4 regions of the Lysinibacillus sp. 1 U-2021 genome follow, and region 4 is predicted to be linked to each of the others. Evidence: riboswitches for the same ligand, from Rfam matches in the RefSeq annotation. Region 4 holds a riboswitch; each other region holds the start of a gene.

Region 1 (8,398 bases), 730 kb from region 4:
TACCAAACAATTGCAAAAAAAGCTTTAACTAATGCAAATACAGATAAAATTTATAAGATTTCCAAATTAACAAATATTCAAACGTTGTATATCATTATAAATTACTATATTTAAAAACTAAAAAGGAGTCTAAGTAACCGTTAATGGACCTGATTCATGTGTAGTTGAAATCAATCAAAAAACGTTTACACACTGCAAATAGTGGGAATTAGATATTTATAATTAATGAACATTTCTACATGAAATGCCTTCACATTTTCATAATTTTTCTTGCGGAAAGTATTTCCTTTAGAAAATCATTTGGTATAATCAACATATACAAATCAGGGAGGTTTTTCAAATGGCTAATCATTATAAAAGCATTGTTGTTGCAGTAGACGGTTCAAAAGAAGCTGAATACGCGTTTCGTAAATCAATTGATGTTGCAAAACGAAACGAAGGTGCAGTGTTAAATCTAGTAAATGTAATCGATACTCGTTCATTTGCTGCTATCGAAGCATATGACCGTTCCATTGCAGAGCGTGCTCAAGCATTTTCTGAAGAACTATTAAATGGTTACAAAAAGCAAGCTGAAGATGAAGGTTTAACGAATGTTAATCTTATCATCGAGTATGGCTCTCCAAAAAATATCATAACAAAAGAGCTTTCTAACATCGTAGACGCAGATTTAATCATTTGTGGTGCAACTGGTCTAAATGCAGTAGAACGCTTCCTAATCGGTTCTGTATCTGAGGCAATTGTACGTTCAGCTAAATGTGACGTACTAGTTATCCGTACGCCTGAAAACTAATTTGTAATACATAAAAAGGTATCCTTATATAGGATACCTTTTTACTTGCACTCAAGAGCAATTACTTGCCCTCTTTCCACATCTTCACTTTTTCAAAGAATAGCGCAAGTGCCTGTTTATTCTGCATATTTGGTACTTTAGCTAATAGTACTTCTTTAGGTGCTTTCAATTCCTTCGATTGTTTTTGTAAAATCACAATGCTCTTCTCTAATGATTTATTCGCAAACATAGAATCAGGTAATTGAATAATCGCTTGAATCCACGCATGTTTTTGAATGTATTTGTGTAATTGCTTAGACTGCTCTGACTCAAACAGATGAGAGGGTGCAAGGAAAAATAAATAGCCGCCATCCTTTGTATAATTCATTGATTGCTCGATGAATAAATGATGGGCATAACTCATCCCCTCCGCTGGACATAATTCATAATCGAGCGCCACTTCTTCATTTGGATAATAACCTACAGGTAAATCACAAACAACGGCATCAACCGGATTGACCAATAAATCTTCTAAGGCATCTTGACGGTATAAAGAAATAGGTTGTTCTGTTAAGTCAGCAGTTGCAGCAGCAAGGCGAATAAGTAGCTCATCCACCTCTACACCTGTTGCTTCCACTTTTCCATCTAATAAATTCATAACCGTCAGTAATAAATTGCCCGTGCCTACTGCTGGGTCCATGATCGAGATCTTTTCATTTTCAAGACGCTCTGCAAAAATCTGCTCCACAAAGTAGCCCACTAATAGCCCTAACGTATCAGGAGTCATTTGATGATTCGGCTGTGAGCCTTTGCGCATCCCTTTTAAAATAGCAATTTGAATAGCTTTACGAATATCCTCTTTTGTTGCATCTTTTTGAGAAAAATCAACTTCGCCATCAAGCCATGCCTCTAACCCATCTAATAATCCTTCTAGTAACGTTATATTGTGTTCTTTTTCGATTTTTTCGGCATGCGCATTTAGCAAACCAAATAACTTTTCGATATTTTCCATATCTAACTTCCTTTCACGCAGAAAAGAGCCGTGACAAACACTTGTCACAGCCCCTTTGTCTAGTATTATCTTAGCCTAAAAGCAGCTTATTATGCTAGTGCTTTGACAGCTGCAATGGCCGCTTCATAGTTTGGATGATCTGTAGCTTCAGGTACATATTCAACATATGTTACTTTATTGTTTGCATCCACAACGAATACTGCACGTGTCAGAAGACGTAATTCTTGAATGTATACGCCATATGCCTCACCAAATGAAAGGTCGCGGTGATCTGATACAGTTTGGACTGCATCTATACCTGCTGCACCACACCAACGCTTTTGAGCGAATGGAAGATCCACAGATACTGTATAAATGACTACATTATCACCTAAGTTCGCTGCTTCCTCATTGAATCGACGTGTTTGCGCATCACATACACCAGTATCTAATGATGGTACAACACTAAATAAACGAACTTTTCCTTCTGAATCATTTAATGTTACAGGTGATAGGTCATTCGCTAATACCGTAAAATCTGGAGCCTGATCGCCCACCTTTACTTCATTTCCTACTAGTGTCACTGGACCATTTTTAAATGTTACTTGTGCCATCTAAACGCCTCCTAATCATCATATGTACATAATATTACTAAATGAAGGGAATTAATTGCAACTATGATAGCTTACATACTTAGAAATAGATAAGACTGTCTCCTAATTTGAGACAGTCTTATGTTTATTGTTCATTTTTTTCCTCTAGCTTGGCGAGGTCTATTTTTTCTTCTTGCACCGTAATTTCTACATGTTCTTCTTGTTTTGGTAATGTAGTCGGTGTTAAAGCCTTTTCAATAAAGATTTTTTCGTGCACCACTGTTGTATCGGCAAAATAATCATGTAAGCCTTGATTTTCTGGCAAAATCACTACCAAAATATACAGTGGCATAAAAATATTATTGATGATACGACCAATCCAATCACGGAATAACACATCTGACCAAGTTAACTGATCGTGCTTTAATGAAATGACACGTAATCCAAACACCATTTTCCCTAGCGTTTGTCCAAAGAACTTTGTCATCAGCACAAAATAACTATAGTAGAAAATTGCTGTAATAATAGAAATCGGCGCATACCAAACAGAATCAGATAAGGACCAATCCATTAAATAAAAGATAGGATTGACGAGTATTCCTCCTACAGCAGAAATAATGAATCCATCTAATAAAAATGCCCAAAATCGTACCCAAAAACCAGCAGTTTTTAATGCATAGTTTTTTTCATTTGCTGATTCTCCTGAAGTGTTTATATAGAAGCCATTTTCCAATGAGGGTGAACCTTGCATAACAATTTCATTGTTTGTCATTGTGCTCCCTCCTAGTATTCCCCATATAGATACATCATTTTCGGTGCGCTATAGTCCGTCATGATTTTCATTAGCATTTTTTCCTCGGCAGAGGGACCGAACATGGAGCCAATTTTCATACCTACGTATGATTGCCAGCCACCCATATCGTATGAATACTCAAATAAAGCCGCATCTTCAAGTCCATAATCCTCACGAAGAGCTGCAATGGCCGCTTCTTCATCACCAATTTCATCAATTAACCCTGCTTCAAGCGCTTTTGTACCGCCAAGAATACGACCATCTGCAACCTTCTTCACTTCTGCTTCAGACATATTACGTCCCTGCTCTACAATATCTACAAATTCTTCGTACGTTTCATTAATCATATCTTGCATCATTGCACGTTCCTCTTCTGTCACTTCACGCATTGGACTTAGCATATCTTTATGCTCTCCTGATTTAAACGTCTCAAATTTGACCCCTACTTTTTCAGCCAGCTCTTGATAGTTAATAGATTGCATGATGACACCAATAGAACCTGTTATTGTATCACGATGGGCAAATATTTTATCTGCTGGTGCCGAAATATAATAACCACCTGAAGCTGCCATAGAATCCATCGATACATAAATTGGTATTTGTCGTTCTTCTTTGATTTTTAGTAGCTTTTTATAGATATCTGCAGATTCCTTTACACCACCACCTGGTGAATTAACGCTTAAGACAACACCCTGTATGGACTCATCATATAAAATATTATCCAATTGTTCTAAGAAAAATTGATGATCATAGGCAACTGGTTGCCACAATGTACTTGAGCCGATATCTTGAATCGTTCCATCTACCTTTAAATAAGCAATTCGCTTATCAAAATTTTCCCCTTCAATGACATTTTCATATACATCTAAGCTATTACCTGCCATTAAGCTATCAAAATTACCTAGGAAATCTGCTTTAAATAGCGCAAAAATGGTATTAATTCCTAACGAAAATAGTAAGAGAACACCTGCCACTACTAAAGCAACCCACCTTTTTACATTCATGTCTTTCCGCCTCCTCAACACGTAATACGTATGACTTGCCAATTTGTTTCATTTTTTTGCAATAATTAAACACAAAAAGCTTTAAGCTATGTATTTCCTCATATTACCTTACCTAAAAAAAATAAAAAAATCAAAGTCCATACCTTTGATGAACTTTGATTTTCGACATTATTTCCTAGGAAATGAATTAGAATTGGAGGTGTTTAATTTCTTGTTGTCGTAATTCGACACGTCTAATTTTCCCAGAAGATGTTTTTGGTAGTTCCTCTACAAATTCAATAGCACGTGGATATTTATAAGGAGCAGTCAATGATTTAACATGACTTTGGAGTGTTTGAATAAGCGCTCCATCACCTTTTTCACCATCGCGCAGAACAATAAATGCCTTGACAATATTTCCTCTTACTTTATCAGGGCTCGCTATAACAGCAGCCTCTTTTACAGCTGGATGCTTCATTAAAGCATCCTCTACTTCAAAAGGGCCAATTGTATAGCCTGAGGAAATAATAACATCGTCTCCTCGTCCGTCAAACCAAAAGTAGCCATCTTCATCTTTATAGGCACGATCTCCTGTAATATACCAATCCCCACGAAATTGTAAATTTGTACGTTCAGGATCATTTAAATATTTTTTAAAGAGGGCTGGTGTTTCACGATGAACAGCAATATCACCAACTTCTCCGATTGCAACGGGTTTGCCCAAATCATTAATAATTTCAACAGTGTTGCCAGGAGTAGGTTTTCCCATCGACCCAACTCTTGCGTCCATTCCTACCATTGTGCCTACCAATAATGTATTTTCTGTTTGTCCATAGCCATCTCGCACTTGTAATTTGAATGTTTCCAAGAATACTCTAATGACCTCACTATTTAATGGCTCACCAGCTGATACAGCTTGGCGAATCGCACTTAAATCATATTCATATAAATCTTCAAGCGCTGCCATAAAACGATATTCAGTTGGTGTACAGCATAATACATTGATTTTGAATCGCTCAAGCAATGCTAAATAACAAGCTGCTTCAAATTTACCTTTGTAGACAAATGCAGTAGCACCACTACCTAAAGTAGCTAGAAACGGACTCCATATCCATTTTTGCCATCCTGGTGCTGCAGTCGCCCAAACAATATCATTTTCTTGTACCCCCAACCAATGTGGTGCTGTTGTTCGTAAATGAGCATAGCCCCAACTATGCGTATGCACTGCTGCTTTTGGATTTCCTGTTGTTCCGCTTGTATAGGCTAAAAATGCATGGTCTGTACTTTTTGTTGGGATAGGATTTATGTAGGTTGTAGGTTGATTATTCATTTTTTCAAGTATGTTCTGCCAAGGTTCATGTGCATTCCCTATGACAAATTGCAGTATGTCTTGTAAATTTCCAACTTTATCGAACTGTTCAATATAGGGTTCGAATGCAATAACTGCTTTAGCATTTGCATGATGAATTCGATACTCAATATCCTTTGTTCTTAACATCTCAGAACTTGGAATAATCGTTAAACCCGCTTTCAATGCAGCAATATACACTATATATGCTTCCACTGAACGTGGTACCATCACTAAAATGACATCACCTTTCTTTAAACCTTGCTTAGTGAATACATGTGCTGCTTGATTCGCTTTTTCCAATAAATGTGCATATGTAATACATTGGATGTCTTGGTTTTCCTCATAAATAATTAAAGCATTTTTGGTTGCATCCTGAGCATATTTTTCAATTTCCTCTACTATGTTATACCATTCTGGTGCAACTAAATCTTGTCTTTTCATGGCAATTGCCCCCTTTTGTTATGACACATTATAAGACTCTTTTTTCAGCATTTTCAATGGTTTGTGCTTAATTTCGGTAAAGTCATGACAACTATCATACTCTCCTATATGGCATCGGTCACATTTTATCTATAGGAAAACTTGCTATTGAATACAACTGAAAAGTATGGTACATTTTGGTCAACTAAAAGCAAGATTGCAGGGGGACTCGTAAGAGTTGAGAAGGTAAAACCTGACCCTTTGAACCTGTTAGTTAATACTGACGTAGGGAGCAATAAACATCGTTTTCAGATGAAAGGCTCTTTTCGTGCATTTTTACACAAAAAGAGCCTTTTTTGCATGCTTACGTCCATCCCTAAAGGAGGACTACAATGATTTTTCAAACAATTCGTCAACAGCAACCACTTATCCATTGTATTACCAATTATGTAGTGGCAAATTTTCAAGCAAATGGTTTATTGGCGATAGGTGCTTCACCAGTAATGGCCGATGACTGCCAAGAGGTAGAGGAGATGGTGGCCATTGCTCAAGCATTATTAATTAATATTGGAACACTTAATGATCGCACAAAAAGTGCCATGTTATTAGCAGGCGAAAAAGCCAATAAACTTGGTATTCCTGTTATTTTAGATCCTGTCGGAGTTGGAGCCACAACTTATCGTAAGGAAACCGTAAGATACTTACTGGAAAACATACAATTTGCGGTGATTCGCTGTAATCTCGGCGAGCTAGCAGCAATAGCTGGTGTAAATTGGCAACAAAAAGGTGTCGATAGTGGTCATGGCACTATCGCTATGGAATTAGAAGCCACATCATTGGCTCAACGCTATCAATGCATTGTTATTGTCACAGGAGAACACGATTTTATAACTGATGGCAAGCATAGCCAATGGATTGCTGGTGGTCATCCACAAATGACGGAAGTAACGGGTACAGGTTGTTTACTTAGCGCAATTTGTGGCGCAGCCTATAGTGTAAGCCATAATCCTTACCAACAATTAACAGAAACACTTACTTACTATAAAAAAGCAGGTGTACTGGCATCCGCATTTACTGCAGACATTGGTGATTTTCAAATAGCCTTACTCAATGCTATACATCGCTTATCAAAGGATGGTGCAGCTTCATGCATATTGTAACAACAATCGCTGGCTCAGATAGTGGTGGTGGCGCGGGTATACAGGCTGATTTAAAAACATTTCAGGAATTAGAAGTGTTTGGTACTTCTGTTATTACTGCTCTAACTGCTCAAAATACTTTGGGTGTAACAGGTGTTTGCCCGATTGACGTTTCCTTTATAAAAAAACAATTAGAAGCCTTAGTAGAAGATTTTCCAATCGCTGCGATTAAAACAGGAATGCTTTATTCCTCAGAAATTATCACAGCAATTGCACACAAGATCAGGGAGCTAAACATTCCACTGATTGTTGATCCAGTGATGATTGCAAAAGGTGGGGAAAGCCTATTACAGCCAGAAGCTATCGATGCCTTACGCTCAACTTTATTACCACTTGCTACGGTTGTTACGCCCAATATACCCGAGGCAGAGACACTTACTGGGAGATCTATTCATCATTTTGAAGATATGAAAGAAGTAGCTCAAAGCTTGTTACAGCTAGGTGTACAATGTGTCATCATTAAAGGTGGTCATTTAGCAGATCCACTTTATGCCATTGATTACGTATTTTTAAAAAATGGGCGTTCTTTTTCGATGCAGTCTCCTCGCATCCAAACAAAAAATACGCATGGTACTGGATGTACATTTTCCGCAGCACTTACTGCTTTTCTTGGACAAGGATTTGCTCTGGAAAATGCCATTATAGAAGCTAAAAAATTTATTCAATTAGCTATTATGTATAATTTATCGATTGGAAATGGTCATGGACCCACTAATCATTTTGCTTATCAACAGCATAAGGAAGCCTGTGAGGTGATTATTCATGAAACGTGAGGATTTGCAGCTTTATTTTATTATGGGTACGAGCAATGTTCCTTCTCAAGAAGAACCTATCTATATCCTCGAAAAAGCCTTGCAAGCAGGCATTACAATGTTTCAATTTCGTGAAAAAGGTCCTCACGCATTAACGGGACTTGCCTATGAACAGTTTGCACGCCAATGTCAACAACTATGTCATCACTATAATGTGCCCTTTATCATTAATGACGATGTTGATCTAGCGATACGACTCGGAGCTGATGGTGTTCATATCGGGCAAGATGATTTACCTGTAGGTGTAGCACGTAAAAGAATTGGGAACATGATTCTTGGTGTATCTGTCCATAGCGAGGAAGAATTGCAAATAGCTATGAACCATCAAGCTGATTATGTCGGCATCGGCCCAATCTTCCCAACGTCCTCTAAAAGCGATGCTCAACCACCATGTGGCACATCTTTTTTACAGGAGGCTCATTCTCTGCATCCTGAATTACCAATTGTAGCAATTGGCGGAATAAATTTCGCAAATGCACATTCTGTA
Region 2 (8,398 bases), 230 kb from region 4:
CACGAATGCCAGAAAATCCTCTGGCCAAAGCATTGGCACGTAACACCATCATTGCACGTACAACATCTGTTGGGAATGGTTCACCAACACCGGTTGCATCTGATCGTAATAAATTTAGCTGCAATAGCTCAATGTCTTCTTCTTCAATTTTTATATGGCTGAGTTTACCAAACCCTGTATTCACACCATAAATTGTTTGGCCTTCAGCTAAACGCTTTTCGATACGCTCTCTACTTAAACGAATACGTTCCAAACTCTCTGTAGCAAGTGCAACTGTTGCTTGCCCCTTCACGATTTCCTCTATTTGTTGTCTTGTTAATGTATTGCCATCAAGCTCGATGATTGACTTCACATGACATCCCCCTATTCCCTATATGGCTATGTAAATAAATTATCTTCATTCATATTTTCGTAATACGAAAACATCAGTATCAAACTTTCTAAGCGTTTTTATATCCAAAGTTGATTGTTGCTGATGATCAATTACTCTATTTACATTGTACTAACTACCTTTTTCAGAATATAGAGAATTTTAATAGAGAAAACAAGACTTTTTTCAGATTACTATGTTATTTTTATTAATATAATCGTACTTTTATATGAAACTGTATTTTTTTAAGAAAGGTTGATGGTATGAAGCTGTTATTAATTGATCGCGATCCTACTGACCTAGCAGGAATAAAGTGGTTTTTACATACATACTTCCCTGGAGATGTTGTTATTGAAATGTGTACAAGTATTTCAGAAGTGCCCCAAATTATTCGACAATTTGAACCAGACGCCATACTGTTAAATATCGATTTATTTCCTAATAATCGCTTAGCAGGTCTTTATCGCGATTTACAGAAGCTTTCTGGTGCCATTTTAGCAATGACAACAGAGCCATTATTTAAAAATGCTTTGAAGGCAATTGATTTACAAGTGGCTCATCTTTTTGTGAAGCCTATTGATTTAGAGCTATTAAAGAAAAAACTCACAACCATTTCTCTTCGCACACCCCAGATTACAGAAGATGCTCAAGAGGCTACAAACGATTCCTTTTATAATCAATTATTTTTAGATAATAAATCTAGTTCAATTGAGACCACGATACATTTCACAATGATTGAACCCGAGCATACTGAAACCTTCAATAAGCTTTACAATTGGCTTCAACAAACACCGATTCACTTTCATATGAAAACCTACCCTCTATCTAATAGAATCGTATGTCTTTTTCAAACAAATGATATAAGGATTGTGGAAAAAGATGTACGTACACTAATGAAGGAATGGCGTTTGATTAGTAATAGTTCTTTAAATATCGGGATATATGATGGAACACCTACAACCATTAAAAATATGTATACATTAACAAAGCGTGCACTACATCAAAGTTTTTATGAGGGCTTTGGCCATATTTTTTATGCGAGCAAACAATTTGAAACTCAGCCCTTTGATCCCTTACTGACACCTGAAGAGCAACAATTACTAATAAGTAGTTTGGAAGATGGAAACCTAGAGGCCGTTAAAACATTTTTATATCGGCTTTCTAATGAAGGCATATATTATGAGCAAGATGATTTACGCATTCATCTGACGAGTGTCTTAGCACAAATTAGACGCTTTATGCTGAAATATAAATTACATGAAAAAGCGGTTATCGAACAAAACTACCGTCAGCTATTTCACTTAATCATTGAGCATCCTATATTTTACACGATACTCAATGAGATTATTTCTTTCACGCAGACATTAATTGAGTTAGCAAGGGTAGCCCGAATAGAGAAACGAGCTGATTATGTTGAACTAGCTATAGAAATAATTGATCAACAATTTAAAGATAGTGCACTGTCTCTTCCCTTTGTTGCTCATAAGCTTGGAATAAGCCCCAATTATTTAAGTACGATTTTCTCAAGAAAACAAGGCTTGCCATTTAAGCGCTATTTACAGCAAGTAAGAATTCATCATGCCACAAAAATGCTGCTAGAAACAGATTTTGCTATTAGTGAAATTGCTCATTTAAACGGTTTTGATGATCCAAATTATTTTATAAAATTATTTAAGCAACAAATTGGTATTACACCTAACCGATATAGAAAAAAATAAAAGATTGATTAAAATAGTTTTCAATTAGTTGATTTTATTTTCAATAAAGACTCTTATCATGATGTCATTATCCTAATCTTAACGTGAGAATTATCTATAAAATTGAGATTAAATAAAATAATTTTAAGTTAAAAACTATGTATAAACCCTATGTCTAGCGCATATATTTATAGTTTATACTTAAATACAAAAATTCTTTAACGATAATTATTATAATGTACTAGCAATTCTATTTTATATTTGTTATAGTTATAGACGAAGAGTTTGACTCACATTTTTTTCAGGAGGTAAACTAATATGACAAACGCAAATGATCGTAGCCGTCGTTTTACAACAGCAGGTGGCGCTCCAGTAGTAAGTAACCATGACTCTATGTCAGCAGGTCCACGTGGCCCTCTTTTACTTCAGGATGTATGGTTAGTTGAAAAACTAGCAAATTTCAATCGTGAAGTAATTCCGGAACGTCGTATGCACGCAAAGGGCTCAGGTGCATTTGGTACTTTTACTGTAACGCATGATATTTCACAATATACTAAAGCGAAAATCTTCTCAGAGATCGGCAAGAAAACTGAAATGTTCGCACGTTTCTCTACAGTAGCGGGTGAGCGCGGTGCAGCAGATGCAGAGCGAGATATTCGTGGCTTCGCCCTTAAATTTTATACAGAAGATGGAAACTGGGATTTAGTAGGGAACAATACACCAGTATTCTTCTTCCGCGATCCTTTACACTTTACAGATTTAAACCATGTGGTAAAACGTGACCCACGTACAAATATGAAAAATGCCAACTCTAACTGGGATTTCTGGACTTCATTACCTGAAGCACTTCACCAAGTGACAATTGTTATGTCTGACCGTGGTATTCCAGCTGGTTACCGTAATATGCACGGATTTGGTTCTCATACGTATAGCTTTATCAATGCTAATAATGAACGTGTTTGGGTTAAATTCCACTTCCGTACAGAGCAAGGCATTAAGAATTTAACTGGTGCCGAGGCTAATGAGATTATTGGTCAAGACCGCGAATCTTCACAACGTGATTTATATGAAGCAATTGAAAAAGGCGATTTCCCTAAATGGAAAATGTACATTCAGGTAATGACAGAGGAGCAAGCTCGTGAGCTACCATACAACCCATTTGATTTAACAAAGGTATGGTATAAAAAAGACTTCCCATTAATTCCTGTAGGTGAATTCGAGTTAAACAAAAATCCAGACAACTACTTTGCAGAAGTTGAACAAGCTGCATTCGCACCATCTAACATTGTTCCTGGCATCAGCTTCTCACCAGATAAAATGTTACAAGGTCGTATCTTTGCATATGCGGATGCCCAACGCTATCGTCTTGGTGTAAACCACTATATGCTTCCTGTCAACGCACCAAAATGTCCATTCCGTACTTTCCACCGCGATGGAGCAATGCGCTTTGATGGCAATCTTGGTTCGACATTAAGCTATGAACCAAATAGCTATGGTGAGTGGGAGCATAATTTAGACCATAAAGAGCCTGAATTACGTATTGATGGTCATGCAGGTATTCATGATTTCCGTGAAGACGATAATAATTACTTTGAACAACCAGGTAAACTATTCCGTCTATTGACTTCGGAAGAGCAGCAACGCTTATTTGAAAATACCGCGAACGATATGGCTTCTGTTGAAGAATTCATCAAACGCCGTCACATCCTTCACTGCTATCTAGCTGACCCAGCATATGGTGAAGGTGTCGCTAAAGCGATGGGTCTTTCCTTAGAAGGTATGGACCTTACAAATCCATATGTAAAACAACCAACAAACGTTTAATATTCCACGTTATTATTGATATCCAAATCCAACTTTTACTCCATGTGAATCCACTATTCACATGGAGTTTTTTGATTAAGAAAAGGCCTATGTCTATTTTTCTGACATAAGCCTTTTCTTTCATTATTGATAAATTTGACTGCCTGCTTTTTTAAACTCCTCAGCCTTTTCTTTCATACCTTGATGGATCGCTTCAGTCGTATTCAAATCCTTATCTTTCGCATAATTACGAATATCCTGTGAAATTCTCATGCTACAGAATTTAGGCCCGCACATAGAACAAAAGTGTGCTGTTTTTGCTCCCTCTGCTGGCAGTGTCTCATCATGATATTCCACTGCACGCTCGGGATCTAGTGACAGATTGAATTGATCACGCCAACGGAACTCAAAGCGCGCTTTAGACAGCGCATCGTCTCGTTGTTGTGCACCTGGATGACCTTTTGCTAAATCAGCAGCATGTGCAGCAATTTTATAAGTGATAACGCCCACACGAACGTCCTCGCGATTCGGTAAACCAAGATGCTCTTTCGGTGTCACATAACAAAGCATCGCTGTACCAAACCAGCCAATCATGGCTGCCCCAATGGCTGATGTAATGTGGTCATAACCTGGAGCAATATCTGTTGTGAGTGGTCCTAATGTATAGAAGGGCGCTTCCTTACAAGCCTCTAATTGCTTGTCCATATTTTCTTTAATCAGATGCATTGGTACATGACCTGGTCCTTCAACCATCACCTGAACATCATGCTGCCAAGCAATTTGTGTTAGCTCACCTAGTGTTTCAAGCTCTGCAAATTGTGCCTCATCATTGGCATCTGCAATTGAGCCTGGGCGTAAACCATCACCTAAGGAAAAAGCAACATCATAGGCTTTCATAATTTCACAGATTTCCTCAAAGTGTGTATACAGGAAGTTCTCTTGATGATGATATAAACACCACTGAGCCATGATAGAGCCCCCTCGTGATACAATGCCTGTTACACGATTTGCTGTAAGCGGTACATAGCGTAAAAGGACACCTGCATGAATAGTGAAATAATCCACACCCTGCTCAGCTTGCTCGATGAGGGTATCACGATAAACCTCCCACGTTAAATCCTCTGCTACACCATTTACCTTTTCTAAAGCCTGATAAATTGGCACTGTTCCCACTGGTACTGCAGCATTTCGAATAATCCATTCTCTCGTTGTATGAATATGTTTACCAGTCGATAAATCCATAATATTATCTGCGCCCCATCGAGTTGCCCAGGTCATTTTCTCAACTTCTTCTGCAATGGAAGAAGATACAGCAGAATTCCCGATATTCGCATTGATCTTTACATGAAAATTACGCCCAATAATCATTGGCTCTGCCTCAGGGTGATTAATATTAGAAGGCATTATAGCACGCCCAGCTGCAATTTCTGAACGTACAAATTCAGGATCCATATTTTCACGAATCGCTACAAACTCCATTTCATGGGTTATAATTCCCTTTCGTGCATAGTGAAGCTGTGTCACATTTTTACCTTTTTTAGCACGCAAAGGCTTTCTCGCCAACTCAGGAAAGACATTTTCTTGAATACGCGGGTCATCAACATGACGAAAGCCATTATCCTCAGGTTTAATGGAGCGTCCCTCATATGCTTCTACATCCCCTCGCTCTTGAATCCATGCATTTCGTAAGGCAGGTAAACCTTTCGTAATATCTACTTGGTAGGCTGGATCTGTATAGGGCCCACTTGTATCATATACTCGAATAGGAGCATTTTCTTCATTTCCAAAGCTGCCTGTTGTCGGACTTAATGCAATTTCTCGCATAGGTACTAGAATATCTGGGCGTGATCCTTCCACATATACTTTTTTGCTTCCTTCAAAGCTAGACATAATGGTAATATTCTTTTCACTTATTGCTGACATGAGCTACTTCTCTCCCTTAAATATATTTTGATACAAGGACCGAATCTAGCTCACCCAACAATCCAAAAAATAAAGGCCGAATCCAAAATAATTATTTGGATCCGGCCACGAATGTAAAGGTCTATTGATTGCATACTCTGCAATAGCTTCTTAACTTTCCCACGCTGGTATGAGCCAGATCAGGTCCAAAGGGTCAAGAAACTTCGTAGCGTTTCCCTCTCAGCCTGACTCATCAGACTCCCCTAGTTAATACTATTTAGTTTGATGCTAGTGTAGCAGATAATACTAAGAGATGGAAGTTATTTTTTATCTTACTAGGTAAATAATATTTCCGCAAAATAGATCACAATGGTTACAGTTATACAGCTTACAATGGTTGAAAATAAAACAGCTTGCGCGGCTGTTGCTGATTCTACATCATATTCCAATGCTAGACTAGAACTATTACGAGATGTTGGAAAGGCACTAGCTATAAACAGTGATTGTGCGACGACTCCATCTAATCCCAATATATAAATAATGGCTAATGCAACAGAAGGTCCAATAATTAATCGCGTAAAACAGCTGATAAAGACGGTTTTATTAAACATTGATTTCATCTCTAGTTGTGATAATTGCGCGCCTAATGTAATTAAGGCCACAGCAATAAATCCATCTGCCACATGTTCTACTGGTATTTTGATAAACTGTGGAATACCAATATCAAAATAATTCATAGCTGCACCTATAATCAGCGCATGAATAATAGGCATTTTTAAAAAATCCTTAATGATTATCATACCTGACTTTGTAGAAGAAATTAAATTGTATAAACCATATGTATACGTAGTCATATTTTGAAAGATTACGAGCATGACCTGAATGGCTACCCCAATAGGTTGCGTGGCAAATATCATTTGAGCCACTGGAATACCGTAATTGCCCGAGTTAATAAGCACCACACTATTTTTAAAGACAGCTGCCTCTGTTCTAGGTAAACCTAACCCTTTTGCCATAAAATGACTGAGCAACATTTGACTACCGATAAAAAGTACAATAAATAATCCGACCTCTGCCAGTACAGATAACTCCACATGTGTTTCATATAAATTTATAAAAACAGCTGCTGGCATAAAGCAATATGTAATAAGCTGAGACAATGCTTTTAAATTAAAGCGAAATTTCTTTTGTAGTATAGCGCCTATTACAAGTAACACTAAAATAGGTACAACAATTTGAAAGAAAATCATTCCGAGATACATCATTTCAATGTCCCCCTTCCAGTGTGAATAGTAGTGTTGAATTCCTTCTAGGTCAATTTCTCTGGCTTTCACCATAAAGAAGACTGCCTCTATATTGAAGGCAGCCTTTCTTTTTAAGCAAGCTTAAATCGGTTTACAACTTCTTGTAGCTCGTTTGAAATATCGTTCATATTTTGAATAGACTCAGCTACTTTTTGTAATTCTACTTGTTGATCCATTGCAGAAGCACTTACTTGTTCCGCAGAGGCTGCTGTTTGCTCTGAAATAGCCGAAATACTTTGGATAGCCATGATTGCTTGATTTTTATGCTCTAACATGCTAGATAGTTTATTCATTAATTCACTAATAGAATTTGCAATTGAACCTGACAAGTCACTGCTATCTTTAAATGCTAGTTGCGTGCTTTGTACGGACTCATTTTGAGATTGCATTAAATCTGCATTAGATGCAATCACAGCAACCGTCTGCTGAGAATTTTCAAGAATGCTTTCTACTGTACTCTTAATAATTTCTGTTTCATTCTTAGATTGTTCTGCTAGCTTTCTAACTTCCTCTGCAACTACAGCAAATCCTTTACCATGTTCACCAGCACGTGCAGCCTCGATACTTGCATTTAAAGCTAGCAGATTAGTCTGCTCGGTAATACTTTGGATCGAAGCAATAATCTGATTAATATTGGCAATATTGAAAGCTAATGATTCCATTTGCTGCTGAATACGCCCATTCATTTCATTTGTCTCCATATTACGCTCTCTTAAACTTTCAACCTCATGCAATCCTTTTTCTGTTGTTACACCTGTTTTATGAGATAGCTCATCCATTTCATTAGATAGAGCCGTAATCGCATCAATCTGATCTGATAAATCCATCATTCGATAATTTGTTTCTTCTGTATCCTCTGATTGCTTCGAGGCTCCTTGTGCAATCTCGTTGATAGCTACAGAAACCTCTTGACTAGAAGCAACTACCTCATTAAATGCCTCATTTACCTGATTAGAAGATTGGTTCAATAACCTCGTGGAATTTAGTACAGTTTGAATCGCACTATTGGTTTTATCTAACATATTATTATAAGCCACAGCCACTGCACCAATTTCATCAGGCTTAATATATCGCTCTTCTACCTTTTGTGTTAAATCCCCTTCGGCTGCAGTTTCAATCGATGCACGTAAAAATTTAAGTGGTTTTAGTTGTTTATAGATGAATAACACACTTGCAGCTGTCATCAAAACCACCATAATAATGGAAGCAATAATCGTAAATACAAATACATGATTATATGTTTCTAGAATCTTTGATTCAGCTAACACGACTTGAACAGTCCATGTTTCGTCAATACCCTCTAAAATCATTGGAGCAAAAAC
Region 3 (8,398 bases), 1.4 Mb from region 4:
GACGGTGATTAAAGGACCTGATTTCCCAACGGGTGGAATCATTCAAGGTGTTGATGGCATTAAAAAGGCGTATGAAACAGGTCGGGGTAAAATCATCGTCCGTGCACAAGCAGTTGTTGAACCAATCAAGGGTGGTAAAGAGCAAATTGTTATCACTGAGTTACCATATGATGTAAATAAAGCGAATCTTGTGAAAAAAATTGATGAGCAACGGGTAGATAAACGACTAGAAGGCATTGCGGAAATTCGTGATGAATCAGACCGTACAGGGTTACGTGTCGTAATTGAGCTGAAAAAGGATGTACCAGGACAAGGAATTTTACAGTACTTGTTTAAAACAACGGATTTACAGGTAGCTTATAATTTTAATATGATTGCCATTCATAATCGTCGTCCAACGATGATGACATTGCCTTTATTGCTAGATGCCTATATTGCCCACCAAAAAGAAGTGGTAACAAACCGTTCCATTTATGATTTGCAAAAGGCAAAGGATCGTTCTCATATTGTAGATGGATTAATTAAAGCCCTTTCCATTTTAGATGAAGTCATTGCGACGATTCGTTCTTCAAATGATAAGAAGGATGCGAAGCTTAATTTACAAGCAAAGTTTGATTTTACAGAGGTACAGGCAGAGGCCATTGTAAGCCTGCAATTATATCGTTTAACGAATACGGATATTACAGAGCTTCGTCATGAACAGGACGAGTTAAATAAGCTAATTGCGAAGCTAGAGGGGATTCTACAAAGTGAAGCAAAGCTAGTGCGTGTTATTAAACAAGAGTTACTAGATATTAAGAAGCGCTTTACAGAGCCTCGTCGCTCGAAGATTGAGCAAGAAATTGAAGAAATTAAAATTACATTGGATGTCCTTGTGCCAAGTGAAGAGGTTGTCGTAACAGTAACGAAGGATGGTTATATTAAACGTACATCCACACGTTCCCATGCCGCTTCAAACGGGCAAGATTTTGCCATGAAGGATTCAGATTATTTATTGTATGAAGCAAACTTAAATACACAGCACCATCTATTGCTGTTCACAAATCGAGGCAATTATATTTATCAGCCTGTTCATGAGCTGCCTGATATACGCTGGAAGGATCTCGGCCAGCATATTTCAAGTATTGTGCCAACAGGGGAAGATGAATCCATTATTGCGGTTTATGGCTTCGAAACCTTTGACCAGCCAAATACGTATGTCTTCACAGCCACAAAAGATGGCCAAATTAAGCGCTCACCACTCGCAGACTATGCGGTAACACGTTATTCAAAGCCAATTAAAACGATGAACGTCAAGGCTGGTGATGCGATGATCTATGCATCATTTGTAACAGATGACGTGGAGCTGATGCTCACAACGGATACAGCCTATGCGATTCGTTTCCCTATGGAGGAGTTACCAGTTACAGGTGTGAAAACAGGCGGTGTGAAAGGGATCACACTAAAAGATGGAGAAGCCTTAGTTGGAGTCAATGTGTTACAGCCTGATGTTACCAACTATGTAGTGATTGTGACACAGCGTGGGGCCGTGAAGAAAATGAATGTTGCTGAAGTTGAAGTAGCAAGTCGTGCAAAACGTGGACTAAAAGTATTAACAGAGTTAAAAGCAAACCCTCACCGAATTGTGGCAGTTGTTCAAGCAACAGACGAGGAGCAGGTTGTGATTGAAACTGAAAAAGGTGTTCAAGAGATGATTGACGTACAAGCATTGTCTCGTGCGGATCGACATTCCAATGGTTCATTTAAAGTGGATATTGCAACAGATGGAGCAATTTCTCATGTTGTAACAGCCAAAAAAGAACAGAAACCAAGCTAAAAGCATGCCCAGCCTCTTAGGAGCGCTGGGCTTTAAGCTCTATTCAAAAATAGCACCTTGTCATTTAAGTGAAACTATGGGTATAATAATCATCGAAAAGTTCATAGCGAAAGAATGTAGGGGGGCTAGTAATTGCTAGCTGAGATTGTGTCCGGTAGACGCTGACCCTTTGAACCTGATTTGGCTCGTACCAGCGTAGGGAACATCTAATCAAAAAGCAAAGTTTTGAAGATTGATTGCAATACGTCTGGGAGGAATCCTAGGCGTTTTTTATGTTTTCAAGCAACAGCTTGCCAACATTGTATACGCTTTCTTCTGGTGACAACATTCATGCATGAACACTTTCATATTACAAACTGGGAGGCTTTCGCATGAAAAAATGGTTTTTTATTTTATTGGCAGCACTATTGACATTAGTAGGCTGTAGTGACAAGGATGACAAGCAGGCTGCTGACAAGCTGAAAAAGGTGTCTGTGGTACTGGATTGGACGCCGAATACAAATCATACAGGACTATATGCTGCAAAAAAACTCGGTTATTTTGAGGAACAGGGCTTAGATGTTGATATTATTATGCCTGGCGAGGCGGGCGCAGATCAGCTTGTTGCTTCTGGAAAGGCGGATTTTGGCGTGAGCTATCAGGAAGGCATAACACAGGCACGAGTACAGGGTGTGCCGCTGGTCTCCATCGCAGCAATTATACAGCATAATACATCTGGCTTTGCTTCTATTGCTTCGAAGGGCATTACATCGCCAAAGGATTTTGAAGGTAAAACCTATGGTGGTTGGGGCGCGCCATTAGAGCAAGCCGTTTTACAATCACTCATGCAAAAAGAAAAGGCAGATATTAATAAGCTAGATATCGTCAATGCAGGGGATTTAGATTTCTTCACAATGATGGAAAAAGATATAGATTTTGCTTGGATTTATTATGCATGGACTGGTATTGAGGCTGAGCTGCGTGGGGAAAAGATTAATATGCTATATCTTACAGACTATAGTGATCAATTGGATTATTATACGCCGGTTTTAGCTACAAATGAAAAAATGATACAGGACAACCCCGATGTAGTCAAAGCCTTTGTGGCAGCTGCATCGAAGGGCTATGAATACGCAATTAAAAACCCAAGTGAAGCGGCTGATATTTTAATCGAAGCGGCTCCTGATTTAGATAAAGCGTTAGTGCATAAAAGTCAGGAATGGCTGGCTGATAAATATCAGGATGATGCCAAGCAATGGGGAGAGCAAAAGCTTTCTGTGTGGGAAAATTATGCGAAATGGATGTCAAGCAATCAAGTACTAGAGGGCGAATTTGATGCGAAAAAAGCCTTTACTAATGATTTCTTACCTAAAAAGGAGGCCAAATAAGATGGCAAATTCATTAATCAGTGTACAAATCATTCCGAAGACAGAGAAATATGAAGATGTTATACCATATGTCGATGCAGCAATTGCGGTGATCGATGCTTCTGGGGTGAAATATGAGGTACATCCATTGGAAACAACGCTGGAGGGTGAGCTTTCAACATTGCTCCAAATCATTGAAAAAATGAATGAGAAAATGATTGAACTTGGTGCCATTAATGTCATTACACAAGTGAAAATTTTATATCAGCCAACAGGTATTACGATGGATACATTAACGGAGAAATATCAGTAATGAAACGTGCATTACAGAAGGGAAGGACGATAATTTTTATCGCCTTCCTCTTGTTCATATGGGAACTAATCGTGCGGTTTGCTGAAGTTCCTCATTGGTTAGTACCCACACCAAGTAGTATTTTGTCAGAAGCCATCCAGTCGTATCAAACCTTTCTACCACATGCATTCGCTACAGTACAATTAGCTCTACTAGGTTTGGCCATTGGCATCGCTTGTGGGCTAACGGTGGCAATAGTGTTGCATCGATTTACATTTATTCGAGAACTGTTTTATCCAATTCTTATTATGTCGCAGAATGTTCCTATTCTAGTCTTGGCACCGCTCCTTATTATTTGGTTTGGCTTTGGCTTATTACCGAAGCTTATCATTATCTGTCTTGTGTGCTTTTTCCCGATTGTCATTGCAGCGATGGATGGATTTAGACAAACAGCTCCAGAATTAAAGCATTATTTTGCCATGGTTGGTGCTACAAGGGCACAAACCTTTTGGAAGCTGGAATGGCCTTATGCCTATCCTGCTATTTTTTCAGGCATTAAAATTGCGGCTACATATAGTGTGATGGGGGCTGTGATTGCGGAGTGGCTTGGTGCAAAAAAGGGTATTGGTGTTTACATGACCCTAGCCCAATCCTCCTTCCGTACGGATCGCGTATTTGTGGCAATTTTTGCGATTGTTCTCTTGAGCTTACTATTGTTTAGTGGTATTCGTTTACTTGAAAAATTCATGGTGAAGGGAAGAGGCTATCATGCTCAGCATTCAAAACATCGCTAAATCCTTCGATGCGCTCAAAGTCCTTGATCAACTTTCTTTTGACGTCAAGGATGGAGAGTTTGTGGCCATCGTGGGTCCTTCAGGCAGTGGTAAAAGTACACTTTTTCAATTAATTGGTGGTGTTTCGCCAATTGATCAAGGAGCCATTTTATTGAATGGAGAGGATATCCAACAAAAAAAAGGAACGATTGGCTATATGCCACAGCAGCCATGTCTATTACCCTGGCGTACAATAGTAGAAAATGTCACGCTTGTAGAGGAATTACAACATAAATCAAATGTTGAACGTACCAAGGAATGGTTAGAAAAGGTTGGTCTTGCCTCTTTTATCCATGCCTACCCGAACGAACTGTCTGGAGGCATGCAGCAGCGTGTGTCCTTTATTCGAGCAATGGTCAGTGATAAGCCGATTTTATGCTTAGACGAACCATTTTCTGCGTTGGATGAATTTACTCGACTGGAAATGCAAGCATGGCTTTTATCTATCTGGGAGGAGTACCGCAAATCCATTCTATTTGTTACACATAGTATTGAGGAAGCTCTCTTTTTAGCAGATCGCATACTTGTACTATCCAAACGTCCTGCTACCGTTAAAAAGGAAATCATCGTGCCGTTTGAAAGACCTCGGAAAGAGGAAATTCGACATTCTGCAGCATTCACAGCATTAAAGCAACAATTGTTTATGTATTTACAGGAGGAAAAGGGTGATATGTATGTTGATTGATGCGCATATTCATTTGGATCAGTACACCGATGAGGAAATTTCTTCCTTATTAGAAGAAGTGAAAGCTGTAATCGCGGTTAGTATGCAACTTTCCTCTTGTGAAAGAACGTTGCGTTTATCGAATAGCTATCAGCAAGTAAAGGCTGCTTTTGGCTTTCATCCTGAACAGCCTTTACTAAGTCCAAATGATGAGACAGCTTTATTTGATTGGATTCGCTCGCATCAGGATGATATGGTTGCTATTGGTGAGGTGGGTCTACCTTATTATTTAAAACAAGAGCAAGCGATTGATGAACGTCCCTATGTGGCGCTATTAGAGCGTTTTGTTGTATTGGCGAAGGAGCTGGACAAGCCAATTGTGTTACACGCAGTATATGAGGACGCCCATATTGTGTGTGATTTGCTGGAAAAGCATCAGCTTCACGAAGCCCATTTTCATTGGTTTAAAGGGGATGAAGCTATTGTGAAGCGCATGATAGAGCGAGGTTATTTTATTTCTATTACGCCAGATTGCTTGTACGAAGAGGAAATTCAACAGCTAATTCATGTTTATCCCATTGAACTAATGATGGTAGAAACGGATGGTCCTTGGCCGTTTGAGGGACCGTTTACGAAGAAGCGTACATCTCCCTGGATGATGCACTCAACGATTGAGGTGATTGCCTCCATCAAAGGGCTATCAACACAGGAAGTGGCCAAAATTATTACGCAAAACACGAAAACATTTTATCGGCTTTAATAAGAAAAAGCAGTATAGGGTACGAGTTATTCGTCCTTATACTGCTTTTTATATTTCGTATAATCATGCTCTAATTTTTCGTTTTTTGTTTTCGTTAGACGTTCATGTGTACTAAAAGAGATAGATTGTCGATTTTTTTCAACATCTTTACCAACTGTGCGTTTAATGTGCATCCGCTTCTTTTTAGCTTTAGATTGTGACATGAGCATCGCCTCCAATTCATTTTTAATTCTATAGTAGCGAATAAGGAAGAAAAAGTAAAACCTCGTAAGCAAGATACTTACGAGGCTGTCGAGTGTATTAGTGAGATACGTCCTGTACAGAAATACCTGTGTTTGCTTTAACGTCAACTTCACGATACTTCGCATCATCTGTTTCTTTAGAAAGTAATGTGCCGATGAAACCACCAAGGAAACCAAGTGGTACAGAGATTAAGGCTGGGTTCGTTAACATAATTAAAGGATCACCAACGAAAATTGCCTTACCTTCAACTGGATTCCAAACGTTTGGAGACATAGCAACTAATACTAACGCAGAGATTAAACCTGTTAACATCGCAGTAACAGCACCCGCTGTATTAAAGCGTTTCCAATAAATTGTGTAGATGATAACTGGAAGGTTAGCAGATCCTGCGATACAGAATGCTAAAGATACTAAGAATGCAACGTTTAGTGTTTGTGCACCAAGTGCTAATAGGATAGAAATAACAGCGATTGTAATCGAACCGATACGAGCTGCAAGAACTTGCTCTTTTTCTGTAATTTTACCCTTTTTGATAATTTGTCCATAAATATCATGAGATAGGGCAGATGCACCAGAAAGTACAAGACCTGCTACTACCGCTAAAATTGTTGCGAATGCTACTGCACAAACGAATGAGAATAGAATGTCGCCACCAAGTGCTTCTGCAAGAAGTGGGGCAGCCATGTTACCAGCAGCGTTTGCTGCGATAATATCTTCTTTCCCAACGAATGCTGCTGCACCGAAGCCTAAGAAAATTGTTAGAACGTAGAAGATACCTACGATCCAAGTAGCCCAAATAACAGATGAACGAGCTGTTTTTGCGTCTTTTACTGTGAAGAAACGCATTAAGATATGTGGAAGACCCGCAGTACCTAATACTAACGCAATTAACATAGAGATTGTATCAAGTCCATTTGTATATTTAAGACCAGGGTTTAAATAAGCAGCACCGCTATCAGTAACTGTTGTCATTTCTTTAAACATTGTAGAGATACTGAAGCCGAACTCTTTTAATACTAAGAACGAAATAATAACTGTCCCTAACATTAAAAGACAAGCTTTAATAATTTGTACCCAAGATGTTGCTGTCATACCACCGAATAGTACGTAAGTTGTCATCATGAATCCTACGATTAATACGGCGATCCAATAGTCGATTCCTAAAAGTAATTGAATAAGTGCTCCTGCACCAACTAGTTGTGCAATCATGTAGAATAAAACAATTGTAATAGTGCTTAAAGCAGCTGTTCCACGAACTTTGGCGTTATCAAAACGCGCTGTAATCATGTCAGCTAATGTAAATTTCCCAAGGTTACGTAATGGCTCAGCAACGATATATAATACCACTAAGTAAGCTACTAAATAACCAATAGAGAAGAAGAATCCATCGAATCCAAATAATGCTACAGCACCAGCGATACCCAAGAAGGATGCTGCTGATAAATAGTCACCAGCGATAGCTAGTCCATTTTGCCAGCCTGTTAAGCCACCACCAGCAGTATAGAAATCACTTGCTGAAGATGTACGTTTTGATGCCCACCATGTAATAACTAATGTTAAACCAACAATGGCTACGAAGAAGAATATGGCTGTAAAACTCATTCCGTTACTCATCGGCGGCCACCTCCGTTCTCGTATTCAGCGATTATGGCTTTTGCTTCTCTATCGAAGCTATTTGCCTTTGCTACATATAAATGACATAACCCCCATGTCATGATGAAAAGTCCTGCTGCATAGATCCACACCCAAGTAATTTCCCCAAATGCCTTTTGGTGTAGAATTGTCGTGTACGATGTCAGAATTGGTAACAACATGTATGCCGATAAAAATATGGCAGTCATAGACCAAAGAAAAGAGTTCTTTCTTCGTACAAGAGACTTAAATGATTCTTGATTTGCAATTGAATCATAGTCAATCACGATACCTTTTTTTGCTTGATTGTTCGCCATTAACATTCCCCATTTTGTGTATATTTTTTCTACCTCAAGACTTGATTTTGCTAGTTTAGTGAATTCACATTTTCATTTTATGTAACAGTTCACAAAATTGCAATACATTTCAGAAAAATTATGTAAAAAAAATTTTTCAGAAAATACTCCTAAGAGAGAAAAAATGGCGCAAAGCCAAGAATATAAAGGGTTTTAGAAAATTCAGATAAATAAATGAAGTGAAGAGAAATCTAGATTCTTGACAAAAAACGAAGGGTAAATTTACAAAAAAATCTTGTTTTTTCAATTAAAAATAAACACTATTTACCTAGTGAAAATTGGATTTTTTCTGTTTTTTGGAAGTGAAATAATATTGTTCGATAAATAAATTGGTAGATATTGAATAACAAAAAAGGCGAAAAACTCGACCAAAAATCGAATTTTTTGCCTATTTTTTTGCATTTTTTGAATTGAGGTTCATTATGCAGGAGGTGTATAAATATTAATGTGAAATAT
Region 4 (8,398 bases):
GAGAAAATAGTTTTGGTCTAGGCGGCTATTTTAAAACACCGATTGAAACCTTATTGCCAGTGGAAATGGAAATTAAGGGCAAAGAGCAATTACCTTCCTTAGGGTTAGTGATTGTACTTGACCGTTCTGGCAGTATGCAAGGCTCGAAGCTTGAGCTTGCTAAGGAAGCAGCGGCACGTTCTGTTGAGATGTTGCGAGACGAGGATACATTAGGATTCATTGCCTTTGATGATCGTCCTTGGGAGATTATAGAGACAGGGCCTCTTAGCAGTAAAGAAGAGGCTGTGGATACTATTTTATCAGTAACACCTGGTGGGGGAACAGAAATCTATAGTTCATTAGCTAAAGCCTACGAGAACCTTGCTGATTTAAAGCTCCAACGTAAGCATATTATTCTCTTAACAGATGGGCAATCACAGGCAGGGAATTATGAGGATTTAATTACTGAAGGAAAAGAAAATGGTATAACCTTATCGACAGTAGCGATTGGACAAGATGCTGATGCGAACTTATTAGAAGCGCTTAGTGACATGGGTAGTGGACGTTTCTATGATGTCATAGATGAGCAAACCATTCCGTCTATTTTATCTCGTGAAACAGCTATGATTTCCCGCACCTATATTGAGGACAATCCATTCTATCCAGCAATTTATAATGCAGCAGGATGGAACTCGCTGTTTGCAAATGGGGTCCCACAAATGAATGCATATATTGGGACAACGGCAAAACAGGGGGCTACTGTTGTAGCAGAAAGCGAGAAGGAAGATCCTGTGTTAGCGCAGTGGCAATATGGTCTTGGTAAAACATTTGCCTTTACATCTGATTCAACGGGTAAATGGACAGGAGATTGGGCAAGATGGCAGAATTGGGGAGCATTTTGGCAAACACTTATTTCTCAGATGCTACCAAGCTACAATGATGTAGCCTATGATGTAAGATTGGAAGCAGATGGTTCCTTTATGATTACAGACCCTACAAATGAAGCTGCATTTTTAGATATTGTAGCGGTAAATGAGGCAGGGGAGGAGCTAGAAACACAACTTGAAACCATTTCCGCATCCCAAGTTCGAGCTGTAGTACAAGCTGAACCTGGATTAATTTTCTTCCGTGTAGCAGATGAAAAGAAGGCCATTTATCAGGCAGGGCTAAGTGTTCCTTATAGTGCTGAATACGAACTACTCCCTGTAAATAACCAACTGATAGAAGAGTTAACTAAACGAACAGGAGGCACTGTTTTAAAGGAACCACAAGATGTTTTCCGTGACTTTACGACAAAAGGAGCAGATCGGCAAAATATTGCCACATGGCTACTCTTAGCAAGTATGCTTCTTTTCTTTATTGATATTACCATAAGACGCTTTGGTTGGAATTTCCTAACGAATGTGAAGAGAAAAGAGCCGCTGGTTGAGGAAAAAACTATACAAGCAGAAGATACAAATGTAGCACAGTTGTTAAAAGGCATGAAAAAACGATCTTAAATAGAGGAAGCAGTGCAAACTCGAATAGTTTTGCACTGCTTTTTTTATGTTGCTTGAAATAGAGAGTTATCCCCTTTGTAGAGAGGGGAAGATGATCTACAAAGTGGACTCTTTTTCTCATAAGGAGGAGAAAGGCGCTCCAAATTGGACTGCCCGCAGCTCAATGAATGCTCATAATCCAATACCTCTTAATAAAGAGAAGAATTAAATCTCTTTACGAGCTCTGTTTTACGCAAGCTACTCGCAACCATTACACCTAAAATAGCACCGATCGTACTTGATGTTAAAAAGGCTGGTAGGAAGAAGAATGCTGCTACAGATGTTCCCATGAATAATTTTGCATAAGGGACGGCAATAAGTGAAGCCAGAATGCCCGTTCCGATAACCTCTCCGATACCAGCTAACCACATTTTATTGCTATATTTATAGGCAAGAGCAGCACAGACCGCACCGATGATACTACCAGGGATAGCTAGTAGAGAGCCTGTTCCAGTAAGGATACGAATGATGGCAGTGACAAAGGCAACTATAACAGTTGGTACAGGCCCAAGTATAATGGCTCCTATCACATTAATCGCATGCTGAACGGGGTAAGCACGTGCGATGCCTGTTGGGATGGATACGAAAGTAGAGCCTGCAACAGCAACGGCTACTAATAAAGCCATGACTGTTAATTTACGAATTGACATAAAGTTCACTCCTTTTGGTAAAGTTCGTGAGGAAAAATAAAAAGGCCACCCCCTTTAAACAATAGGAAGCGGCCTTGCGTGTATATAGTGACAACAGCAAGTAGCGCCACTTCCCTCCGCTAGTGTGAACTAGATCAGGTTCAAAGGGTCCGTATATTACCATATACGTCTCAGCCTTTTAAAGACTCCCCTAGTGGTTAAAATCATTCAATTTTGTGAATCAACAATAATGTACCATACTGCTAAAAATAGTCAATGATTTTTCAGACTATTTTGTATCGGGATGCATTAAATGAGGTGCTTTTTTCACTGTCCAGATGAGCGCAAGGAAGAAACAGGCTAATAATATGATAGAACCGAAAATATATGGGCTATTCATATTCCAGTCAAATAATAAACCTGCCAAAGCGGGTCCAATCATATTTCCGAGGCTCATATAGGCATTATTCAAGCCCGCAGCAAATCCCTGCTCTTTCTCTGCAAGCTTTGAGATGAGTGTATTAACAGCTGGACGAATTAATGTCGTTGCTGTAGAGAAAATTGTTGCTACAACTAAAATAAGGGCAAAGCCAGAAACAAATAATATTAAGAAAATAGCAACGGATGCAATAAATAAATTTACTAGTACTACTTTCATTTCACCATAACGATTGAACAGTGGTGTAATAATAAACATTTGTACTACTACTCCAAAAGCACCACCAACAACTAATATAATCGCTATATCTACAGGTGTGTAATTAAACTTTTCTGTCACAAATAATGACAATGTCGTTTGGAAATTTGCAATTCCAAACGAGAACACCAGCATAATTATGAGCATAACAAAATAAGGCATATGTATGGAACGAGCCATTTGCTTCGCCAGATTGTCTTGCTTTTGTTTCTGTTGCGCAGTGTTTGGTTTGGTAGAAGGTAATAAAAAGTAAGATAAAATAGATGCTACAATGGCTGCAGCTCCAGCTGTGAAAAATGGGAAATGTAAGCTTACCTTTGCTAAAAAGCCACCAATACCAGGTCCAATCATAAAGCCAAGAGACATAGCGGCACCCAACATCCCCATACCTTTCCCACGTTCTTCATAGGTTGTGACGTCAGCGACAAAAGCCATAATAGGAGGTGCAACAAATGCGGAACCTAGACCACCTAAAAATCGTGCTAAAAAGAGCATCCATACATCTGTAGCAAGGCCAAATCCGATTTGTGCAAGACCTGTTACGATAAGACCGAAAATAATTAAATTTTTTCGTCCGTACTGATCTGAAAGATTCCCAGCAATAGGAGAAAATACGAATTGAGCTAAGGCGAACGTTGCGATTAGCATACCTAGAACTTGTCCTGCTGCACCAAATATTTTTAAATACTCTGGCATGACAGGAATAATAATGCCAATACTTCCCATTGCGATAAACATATTAAACATTAAAATATACAAAGCCGCCTTATTGGACTTCTGCTGGGTCATCGAATGAACCCCCTTTTTGTAATCAAATATAGTACAGTCTATCATAAAGAATTATTGCTTGGCTAATAGTTAAGATTATCGTACTGGTTCTATATTTAGAATGGTTTTCCACAAAAGTTTTCATCCGCGCACCTATGCATGAAGAAATAATAGATGTTAGTCATAAAAATTGAGGGGAAAAGAAGCTATGGGGATAAATTAGTAAAGCAACAACAATCTATGGACTTCTCTTATAAAGTGAGAATTAAAAAATGTGAGAGTCTGTCTGTAATGGCATAAAGCATGGCTATAAATTGTAGCGATGTTATAGCGCATCAGAAGGAATATCACAAGAATACTGATGTGAAAATCTATTAAAATTCAGACAAAATATTTTCTAAATATAATAATGCAAATAGTCAATTGAAAATGTTCTTATTTAATAGTCAGTTAAATAAGCAGAGAAAAAAACTAGCGAATTGATGTAAAAGTCAATTCGCTAGTTGAATTATCGGATACCCATTTTAAATTCTAAAAATAATTCGTTGTATTTCCCTAAATAATCAGGTCCTAAGTTTTTGTAGACCTCTAATGTATCGCGTTGTTCTTCAGAAGGATAGTAGCGTTCGTCAGAAACAACTTCTTCGTCCATTAAGTCCATAGCTGCAAGATTAGGCGTAGAATAGCCTACAAAATCGGCATTTTGAGCACCTGATTCAGCACTTAGCATGAAGTTTATAAAGGCGTGGGCACCATCAATATTCTTCGATGTCTTTGGGATGACCATATTATCAAACCATAAGTTTGAGCCTTCCTCAGGTACAGCAAAGTCTAACTCTTCATTTTCATACATCATGTCAGCTGCTTGGCCAGACCACGTAAGGGCAACGGTTGCTTCATTATTGATCATTAATGGTGTAATTTCATCTCCAATGATTGCTTTTACATTTGGTGCAAGGGTGATTAGTTTGTCAGTAGCTTCACGAAGTTCCTGATTATCTAGTGAATTCAGAGAATAGCCAAGACTGTTTAAGCCCATCCCAATGACTTCGCGCGCACCATCTACTAAAAAGACTTTTCGCTTTAAAGAAGGGTCCCATAAATCATCCCAAGAGGAGAAGTCTAAGTCTCCAACAAGGCTTGGATTGTAGACAATACCTACTGTTCCCCAAAAATAAGGGACAGAATATTTATTGTTAGCATCGAATGGTAAATCTAAAAAGTAAGGATCAATATTTTTAAAATTAGGGATTTTCGTTTTATCTAAAGGAATCAATAATTCTTCTTCCTTCATCTTCTCAATCATATATTCAGAAGGGACAGCAATATCGTAGGCTGTTCCGCCTTGCTGAATCTTTGTCATCATAGCTTCATTGGAATCGAATGTTTCATAGATGACATGAATGCCTGTTTCTTTTTCAAATTCTTTTAACAAATCAGGATCAATATATTCTCCCCAGTTAAAGATGGTTAACGTGTCTTTTCCACTTTTACCGCCACCCGCACTTAAGGCATCAGCCGCATAGAATAAAAGGGCTGAAACGACAAGGATGGCGATGGTAGCTTGAATTAGTGACTTCATCGTTGCCCCTCCATTCTTTTACTCGTACGACTTGTCATGAAATAATAACCAACAACAACTAAAACCGTAACGAAGAATACTAAACCTGAAATTGCATTCACTGTTAGAGAAATTCCTGCGCGGGCCATTGAATAAATTTCTACGGATAGAGTACTAAAGCCATTACCTGTTACAAAGAATGTCACGGCAAAATCATCTAATGAATACGTAAGGGCAAGGAAGAAGCCTGCAAAAATCCCTGGCTGAATATAAGGAAGAATGACACGCATCATAACGTCCTTTTTCGTTGCCCCTAAATCTAATGCTGCATCGATTAATGAGTTATTCATTTCTAGTAGCTTTGGTAAAACCATTAATACAACAATCGGTACACTAAATGCAACATGTGCTAATAAAACAGATGCAAAGCCCAGTTTAATACCTACCATTGTAAATAAAATTAAAAAGCTAGCCCCGATAATTACGTCTGGGCTGACGATTAAGACATTGTTTAAGGATAATAAAGTATTACGCATCTTAGAATCCTTAACCGTCACAATTCCAATTGCTCCTAGCGTACCAATAATAGTAGAAATGAGAGCAGAAAGTAATGCCACGATGACCGTATTTATTAATATAACAAGAAGACGCGAATCTTCAAAAACAGCTTGATAATGCTCCAAAGTAAAGGATTCAAAATTATTCATGGAGCCGCCACTATTAAACGAGTAAAAGATTAAATAGAAAATTGGAGCATAGAGAACGATAAAAACAATTGTTAAATAGACTTTGGCTGAAGCAGATAGTTTGTTCATCGTACGCGACCTCCTTTATCCTTTTGTCCCGTAATTAGCATGATAATCACCATGAATAAAATTAAGAATACAGCAATAGTGGAACCCATACCCCAGTTTTGTGTCACAAGGAATTGCTGTTCAATCGCTGTGCCTAGAGTAATGACACGGTTCCCTGCAATTAAGCGAGTAATCATGAACAGGGATAGGGCAGGGATAAAGACAACTTGAATACCAGATTTAACGCCATCCATTGTCAATGGTAAAACAACACGGCGGAAGGTTGTAAAAGCCGAAGCACCCAAATCCCGTGCTGCATAAATGAGCGTTGGGTTTAAACGATCTAAAGAATTGAAGATCGGTAAAATCATAAATGGAATAAAAATATAGACCGACACAAAGACAAAGCTAATATCAGTAAAGAGCATTTGCTTTGGATCGAAGCCAAATACTTCGATAAATGCATTAATAGGCCCGTATAACCCAAAGATGCCGATAAAGGCATATGTTTTTAACAAAAGATTAATCCATGAAGGAATAATAATAAGTAGAAGCCAAAGTTGTTTATGCTTGGTCTTCGTTAAAAAATAGGCAGTTGGGTATGAAATTAATAGTGTAAAGAATGTAATTAAAAATGCATACCAAAACGAGCTCAAAGTCATCTTTAAGTAAACAGAAGAGAAGAACGCTTTGTAGTTATCGAGCGTAAAGTTGCCATGTAAATCAAGCAGGGAATAATAAACAACGAGTGCAATTGGCGCGATAACGAAAAAGGCAATCCATAACACATATGGAAATAACGCTGATTTCGATGTTTTAGTTTGCATCTTCATCGTCTCCATACGATTCTAATCGTTTATCAAACTCTTCCTCTGTTTCGTTTAAGCGCATTACGTGAATTGCCTCAGGATCAAAGTCTAAGCCAATCTCAGTCCCTACTTCTGCTTTCTTCAATGAATGGACTAGCCACTCATTACCATCTTTATCGTATGTGGATAATTCATAATGTACCCCTCGGAATAATTGTGTATCCACTTTTACCACAAGTTTGCCTTTATCAATTGTTGTCATTTCTAAATCTTCTGGACGAATGACAATATCTATTTTTTCATTTTGCTTCATCCCTTGGTCGACACATTCGAAAACTTTGCCAGCAAATTCAACCTTGAAATCCTCAATCATCACGCCAGGTACAATATTGGATTCACCTATAAAGTCAGCAACGAAGCGGTTAATCGGTTCATCATAAATATCCACGGGTGTACCTGACTGCTGAATTTGGCCTTCACTTAAGACAAAAATTTCATCACTCATAGCAAGTGCTTCTTCTTGATCATGTGTAACAAAAACAAATGTTTTGCCAAGACGTTGCTGTAATTCACGTAGCTCATATTGCATTTCTGTACGTAGCTTTAAGTCTAAAGCTGAAAGTGGCTCATCCAGTAAAATTACTTCAGGGTCATTGACAATGGCACGTGCAATCGCGACACGTTGTCGTTGTCCACCAGACATTTCAGATATTTCGCGGTTACCATAGCCTGCTAAATTGACAAACTTTAAGGCTTCAGCTACACGCTCTTTTATGTCCTTTTCAGGAAGCTTTTTAATACGTAGGCCAAATGCGACATTTTCAAACACATTTAAATGAGGGAACAGCGCATAATCCTGAAAAACAGTATTTACTTGACGTTCATTGGCAGGAACTGCATTAATCTTTTTATCATGGAAAAATACATTTCCTGTTGTAGGTTCTGTAAATCCTGCAATAATTCGTAAAATGGTTGTTTTACCACAACCTGATGGACCAAGGAGTGTATAAAACTTCCCTTTTTCAAGCTCCAAATTGATATTTTTTAAAACGACGGTACCGTCGCTATATGACTTTGAAACATTTTCAAAGCGGATAATTGAATTGGTTGTCATGGATGCGCCTCCTTAAGCTATAAATAAGAATCTGTTGCGACAAGTAAAATTTTTGTTTCATCATCATGTGCATTAAAAATCTGATGATGGTCTGTCGCGTCATAGTAAAGTGCATTGCCTTCACTTGCGATATACTGTTCATTCCCTAATACGAGACGAATACGCCCTTTAACCACATAAATAAATGTTTCAGAGAGCGAAGGCTCAAACTGTTTGAACTCGCCATCTGCAGCAAAGGTTAAGAAAATGGGTTCCATTTCTTTTTCATTCGAAGTAGGAATCAGCCATTGAATTTCATATTTTTTTTCTTCATCTGTATAGGTAGATTGATCTTCCTCTGTATAAACAACCTTCTGTTCAGGTGATTCATCATCAAAAAAGTCTTTGGGTCTCGACCCTAAAACTTCTAATATTGAAAATAATGTTTCAATTGAAGGTGAGTTTAGATCACGTTCTAATTGGGAAATATAACCTTTACTTAAATCTGTACGTTCTCCAAGTTCCTCTTG

The links. A riboswitch is a leader RNA that binds a small molecule or an ion and turns the genes downstream of it on or off. The one in region 4 is predicted to bind thiamine pyrophosphate.
Region 1: it holds a riboswitch for thiamine pyrophosphate, as region 4 does, so the genes downstream of both, thiM (hydroxyethylthiazole kinase) here and thiW (energy coupling factor transporter S component ThiW) in region 4, are expected to answer to the same signal.
Region 2: it holds a riboswitch for thiamine pyrophosphate, as region 4 does, so the genes downstream of both, thiC (phosphomethylpyrimidine synthase ThiC) here and thiW (energy coupling factor transporter S component ThiW) in region 4, are expected to answer to the same signal.
Region 3: it holds a riboswitch for thiamine pyrophosphate, as region 4 does, so the genes downstream of both, QH639_RS01185 (ABC transporter substrate-binding protein) here and thiW (energy coupling factor transporter S component ThiW) in region 4, are expected to answer to the same signal.

Annotation. Positions count from the first base shown of each region.
Region 1 is NZ_CP123966.1:2,315,257-2,323,654, forward strand. Features, by position in the region: gene QH639_RS11720 (universal stress protein) at 341-790, shown strand; gene QH639_RS11725 (class I SAM-dependent methyltransferase) at 852-1,781, opposite strand; gene tpx (thiol peroxidase) at 1,871-2,374, opposite strand; gene QH639_RS11735 (RDD family protein) at 2,499-3,125, opposite strand; gene sppA (signal peptide peptidase SppA) at 3,137-4,150, opposite strand; gene mbcS (acyl-CoA synthetase MbcS) at 4,338-5,921, opposite strand; TPP riboswitch at 6,112-6,209, shown strand; gene thiM (hydroxyethylthiazole kinase) at 6,293-7,060, shown strand; gene thiD (bifunctional hydroxymethylpyrimidine kinase/phosphomethylpyrimidine kinase) at 7,048-7,872, shown strand; gene thiE (thiamine phosphate synthase) at 7,862-8,398, shown strand, end outside.
Region 2 is NZ_CP123966.1:1,351,106-1,359,503, reverse strand. Features, by position in the region: gene hutH (histidine ammonia-lyase) at 1-352, opposite strand, end outside; gene QH639_RS07080 (helix-turn-helix domain-containing protein) at 634-2,088, shown strand; gene QH639_RS07075 (catalase) at 2,386-3,891, shown strand; gene thiC (phosphomethylpyrimidine synthase ThiC) at 4,015-5,793, opposite strand; TPP riboswitch at 5,933-6,047, opposite strand; gene QH639_RS07065 (AEC family transporter) at 6,108-7,037, opposite strand; gene QH639_RS07060 (methyl-accepting chemotaxis protein) at 7,148-8,398, opposite strand, start outside.
Region 3 is NZ_CP123966.1:221,078-229,475, reverse strand. Features, by position in the region: gene parC (DNA topoisomerase IV subunit A) at 1-1,816, shown strand, start outside; TPP riboswitch at 1,925-2,035, shown strand; gene QH639_RS01185 (ABC transporter substrate-binding protein) at 2,188-3,183, shown strand; gene QH639_RS01180 (thiamine-binding protein) at 3,185-3,475, shown strand; gene QH639_RS01175 (ABC transporter permease) at 3,475-4,248, shown strand; gene QH639_RS01170 (ABC transporter ATP-binding protein) at 4,223-4,972, shown strand; gene QH639_RS01165 (TatD family hydrolase) at 4,962-5,711, shown strand; gene QH639_RS01160 (hypothetical protein) at 5,738-5,914, opposite strand; gene QH639_RS01155 (solute symporter family protein) at 6,012-7,556, opposite strand; gene QH639_RS01150 (DUF485 domain-containing protein) at 7,565-7,903, opposite strand; gene QH639_RS01145 (solute symporter family protein) at 8,385-8,398, opposite strand, start outside.
Region 4 is NZ_CP123966.1:1,583,814-1,592,211, forward strand. Features, by position in the region: gene QH639_RS08130 (VWA domain-containing protein) at 1-1,478, shown strand, start outside; gene thiW (energy coupling factor transporter S component ThiW) at 1,667-2,167, opposite strand; TPP riboswitch at 2,262-2,369, opposite strand; gene QH639_RS08140 (MFS transporter) at 2,436-3,632, opposite strand; gene QH639_RS08145 (ABC transporter substrate-binding protein) at 4,120-5,193, opposite strand; gene QH639_RS08150 (ABC transporter permease) at 5,190-5,987, opposite strand; gene QH639_RS08155 (ABC transporter permease) at 5,984-6,793, opposite strand; gene QH639_RS08160 (ABC transporter ATP-binding protein) at 6,783-7,889, opposite strand; gene QH639_RS08165 (helix-turn-helix domain-containing protein) at 7,907-8,398, opposite strand, start outside.